One region of the Listeria sp. LM90SB2 genome, then DNA from elsewhere that is predicted to be linked to it. Evidence: predicted binding sites of a transcription regulator. Region 1 holds the regulator's gene; the other holds the start of a gene.
The links. The regulator CtsR, encoded in region 1, represses protease genes until heat stress. The targets are predictions, from matches to a motif close to ATGGTCAATAAAGGTCAAACA.
Positions count from the first base shown of each region.

Region 2: the regulator CtsR is predicted to act here: its motif matches at 1,317-1,337, upstream of GL301_RS05145 (ATP-dependent Clp protease ATP-binding subunit).

Region 1 covers NZ_CP046449.1:248,639-250,845, forward strand. The annotation lists rRNA gene GL301_RS01230 (23S ribosomal RNA) at 1-758, shown strand, start outside; rRNA gene rrf (5S ribosomal RNA) at 836-951, shown strand; gene GL301_RS01240 (CtsR family transcriptional regulator) at 1,096-1,554, shown strand; gene GL301_RS01245 (UvrB/UvrC motif-containing protein) at 1,567-2,085, shown strand; gene GL301_RS01250 (protein arginine kinase) at 2,082-2,207, shown strand, end outside.
Region 2 covers NZ_CP046449.1:1,045,209-1,047,415, forward strand. The annotation lists gene GL301_RS05145 (ATP-dependent Clp protease ATP-binding subunit) at 1-1,274, opposite strand, end outside; gene GL301_RS05150 (CPBP family intramembrane glutamic endopeptidase) at 1,438-2,049, opposite strand; gene GL301_RS05155 (carotenoid biosynthesis protein) at 2,195-2,207, shown strand, end outside.

The sequences.
Region 1 (2,207 bases):
GCGCTAGCATACGAGGAGGCAATGGTGGGATACTACCCTGGCTGTATGACCATTCTAACCCGCCACGCTTAGCGCGTGGGGAGACAGTGTCAGGTGGGCAGTTTGACTGGGGCGGTCGCCTCCTAAAGAGTAACGGAGGCGCCCAAAGGTTCCCTCAGAATGGATGGAAATCATTCGCAGAGTGTAAAGGCACAAGGGAGCTTGACTGCGAGACTGACAAGTCGAGCAGGGACGAAAGTCGGGCTTAGTGATCCGGTGGTTCCGCATGGAAGGGCCATCGCTCAACGGATAAAAGCTACCCCGGGGATAACAGGCTTATCTCCCCCAAGAGTCCACATCGACGGGGAGGTTTGGCACCTCGATGTCGGCTCGTCGCATCCTGGGGCTGTAGTCGGTCCCAAGGGTTGGGCTGTTCGCCCATTAAAGCGGCACGCGAGCTGGGTTCAGAACGTCGTGAGACAGTTCGGTCCCTATCCGTCGCGGGCGCAGGAAATTTGAGAGGAGCTGTCCTTAGTACGAGAGGACCGGGATGGACACACCGCTGGTGTACCAGTTGTTCCGCCAGGAGCATCGCTGGGTAGCTATGTGTGGCAGGGATAAACGCTGAAAGCATCTAAGCGTGAAGCCCCCCTCAAGATGAGATTTCCCATTTCTTCGGAAAGTAAGATCCCTGAAAGATGATCAGGTAGATAGGTTTGGAGTGGAAGTGTAGCGATACATGGAGCGGACAAATACTAATCGATCGAGGACTTAACCAAAAAATGAAACGAAGTTACCTAACTGAACCCTTTCTTCTCTAGTTTTGAGAGAGCAATCTTTCAACAACTTTATATTGTCTGGTAGTTATGGCGAGAAGGTCACACCCGTTCCCATCCCGAACACGGTAGTTAAGCTTCTCTGCGCCAATGGTAGTTGGGGGCTTCCCCCTGCGAGAGTAGGTCGCTGCCGGGCAATTTGAAAAGTCCTAATTATTTAGGGCTTTTTTTGTTTGTAAAAGATAAATAAATTGCTAATAGGTAGGGATATCTAGTATAATTAAAGTCAAAAATAGTCAAAGTCAATGATTTGCAAAAAACAGAAAGGAGATTCCTTATAATGAAAAACATTTCTGATGTTATAGAAGCTTATTTGAAACAAGTATTGGAATCAAGTGAAGCAGTGGAAATTAAAAGAAGTGAAATTGCAGATAAGTTTGAATGTGTACCTTCACAAATTAATTATGTAATAAACACTAGATTTACAATGGAACGAGGGTATATCGTTGAAAGTAAACGTGGTGGTGGTGGCTATATTAGGATTATTAAAGTGAAAATGAATGATAAACTTCAATTGTTAGAAGCAATCATTTCAATGGTTCATGATAAAAAGGTCTCTCAATCATTTTCTGAAGATGTTATTTTGAGATTGCTTGAAGAAGAAGTAATAACGAAGAAAGAAGCAAGATTAATGGTGGCGGCATTGGACAGGGAAGTTTTAATTTTACCTTTACCCGATAGAGATATTTTGAGAAGTAGGATTTTAGAGGCGATGTTAGTTGCTTTGAAATATGATTAAGGTGTGATGACGATGATTTGTCAAAGATGTGGAGAAAATAAAGCAGTTATTGCCTTGCAACAATTAAATGAGCTTGGGAAAGTGAAGTCATTGTACCTATGTGAGAATTGTGCTACGGACGAAGCTCTCTCTTCGGAAAAAGATTTGGTTAAAGCGATGGATACTTTTAGTGAGGTTGCTCTTGACTTCTTAACGCTTTTGCAAAAAGAAGAAAATGCGCAGAAAGAGATTGTTTGTGAGAATTGCCAGCTTAGTTTTGAAGAGTTTTTAAAGACTAATCGAGTTGGGTGCCCGGAGTGTTATTCGGCTTTTGAGGCACAGTTAGTACCGATTATTGGTCGAGTGCAAAATGGATATAAAAAACATGTTGGTAAGGTTCCTGCAGAAGTTGAACGTGCGGAAGGTGTTCAAAATGAAATTAGTCGCTTACAAGAAAAGCTAGCACAGCTAGTTGAAAATGAGGAGTTTGAGGAAGCTGCTGTTGTCCGTGATGAAATCAAGGCTTTGAAAGCTGGAGGTGAGGATAAATGAATGTATTTGAACCGCGGCTGAGTTCTTGGTTAGAAAATGCTGGTGATGACGATGATGTTGTTTTAAGCTCACGTATTAGGCTTGCTAGGAATTTGAAGGATGAACAGTTTCCAGTTTATGAG
Region 2 (2,207 bases), 800 kb from region 1:
GTTAAGTTACTTTCTAAGTTCTTCATTTTAGATTGCTCGTCTTCTTGTAAGCGTCCTACTGGAATACCTGTTTTTTCTTCAATAATTGCTTGGATGTCGGATGCTTGGATGACTGGACGCTCTGAGAAGGAGTTATTTGTTTTATTTTCTTCTAAGCGAGTAATTTCATCACGAACTTTGGCTGCCTTTTCGTAGTCTTCCATTTGAAGAGCTTGATTTTTTTCATCTTCTAAACGGGCAACACGTTCGCTCACCGTATTTTCGTCCAGTTTTTCAATGGATAGATTATATTTCGAGCCAACTTCATCCATTAAATCAATTGCTTTATCTGGCAAATGACGATCTTGGATATAACGAGCGCTTAATTCAACTGCTGCTGTTAGTGCTTCTGGTGAATAAACTACTTCATGGAAATCTTCATATTTTGGTTTTAAACCATTTAAAATAGTTAGCGTTTCTTTTGTGGATGGTTCGCTTACAGTTACTGGTTGGAAACGGCGCTCAAGTGCGGCATCTTTTTCGATTGTGCGGTATTCTTTTAGTGTAGTAGCACCAATCATTTGTAAATCGCCACGAGCTAGAGCTGGTTTTAGAATGTTTCCTGCATCCATCGAGCCTTCTGCGGAACCTGCCCCAACAATCGTATGCACTTCATCAATAAAGAGAATCGTGTTTTTACGTTCTTGTAGTTCTTTAATCAGTTGTTTCATGCGTTCTTCAAATTGACCGCGTATCCCTGTTCCAGAAACAAGTGAAGCGACATCTAATAAGATAACTTCTTTGTTCATTAATTTGCTTGGAACTTCTCCTGCGACAATCGCATTTGCAAGTCCTTCGACGACAGCTGTTTTACCAACACCTGGTTCACCAATTAAGACTGGATTATTTTTATTACGGCGGTTTAATATTTCAATGACGCGTTTAATTTCTTTGTCACGACCGATGACAGGGTCGAGTTGCTCATTTTTCGCCATATCTGTTAAGTTTGTTCCAAATTCATCTAGTAAACCATTGCCGCCACCAGCAGTTTGTGTTTGTACTTGTGCTTGGTTTCTTTGTTCACGGTTTGCTTGGTTTGCAGCACCACTTAATTGACGGAAAATATCGTCAAACGGGGAACCGCTTGCTCCTGGGAACTCATTCGCCCCAAAGTTTGCTTGATTTCTAACTTCTGCATAACAAGAGGCACAAAGCGGCATTTCTACACGCTTGCCATTAATATTCATATATAGTTGGATTGTTGCTGGATTTTGATTACATTTTTCACAGTTCATATATAATTTCCTCCTTTTAAAAATGAGAAATGAAAGGTCTTGACTTTGACTATCTTTGACCTTATGACTTTATTATATACTGACCTATTTTGACTTTCAAGTATTTTGCTTATTTTTTTTTATAAAAAAAACACCCCTAAAAAGGAGCGTTTTTGTGCTATTTTTAATAAATTGGTAAGGCTGCGAGTAACAAAAACGCAAAGGTTAGATGCGATAAATATAGCATGAGTAGGCTTGGGCGATAGGAGTACATGATATTCCATACGAGCGAAGCGACAAAGATACCGATAATCGCTGCAAAGTTGCCACTTGGGAACATCATTACCATACATAGTAACGCTGCAAAAACATTCGAAAACCAAGGATTGAAATAATGGTTTAATCGTTTTAATACGAAGCCGCGCCAGAAAATTTCTTCTCCAGGGATAATGGCCACGATAAGCAGTAGCCAAATTATCAAAGAATGCGTCGAATACTTATTAAAAGCAGCTTCTACAGAATTTTCTAGACCGCCTGGCATTACTTTAATAATAAAAGCGCCTATGTAAAAAATAATATAAAGGACAATTCCGGAAAAAATACCTGGCAAAATGCCTTTAACGAACGAAAACTCTTTTTTTAAATCATCATTAAAAATCACAAAACTAAGTAAAAATAACATCCCAGCTCCATATAAATACCAAAAAACACGTGGGAACTGATATGTTAGTATAACGAGTAGGGCGCATAAAACAAGGCCCAGTACAAGTTTATAATCGATCTTGATGCTTTTCAAAATACTTTACACCTCTTCTTAACAAATACTTCTCATACTACTTTAAAACAAATGAAATCGTTTGGCAACAATTAAACAAAAGATAAGATAAAAGTTGTGGAATTTAATAAATCCTATATAATGAAAAAATAGGAGTGGTTCATAGATGTTAGAAAAAA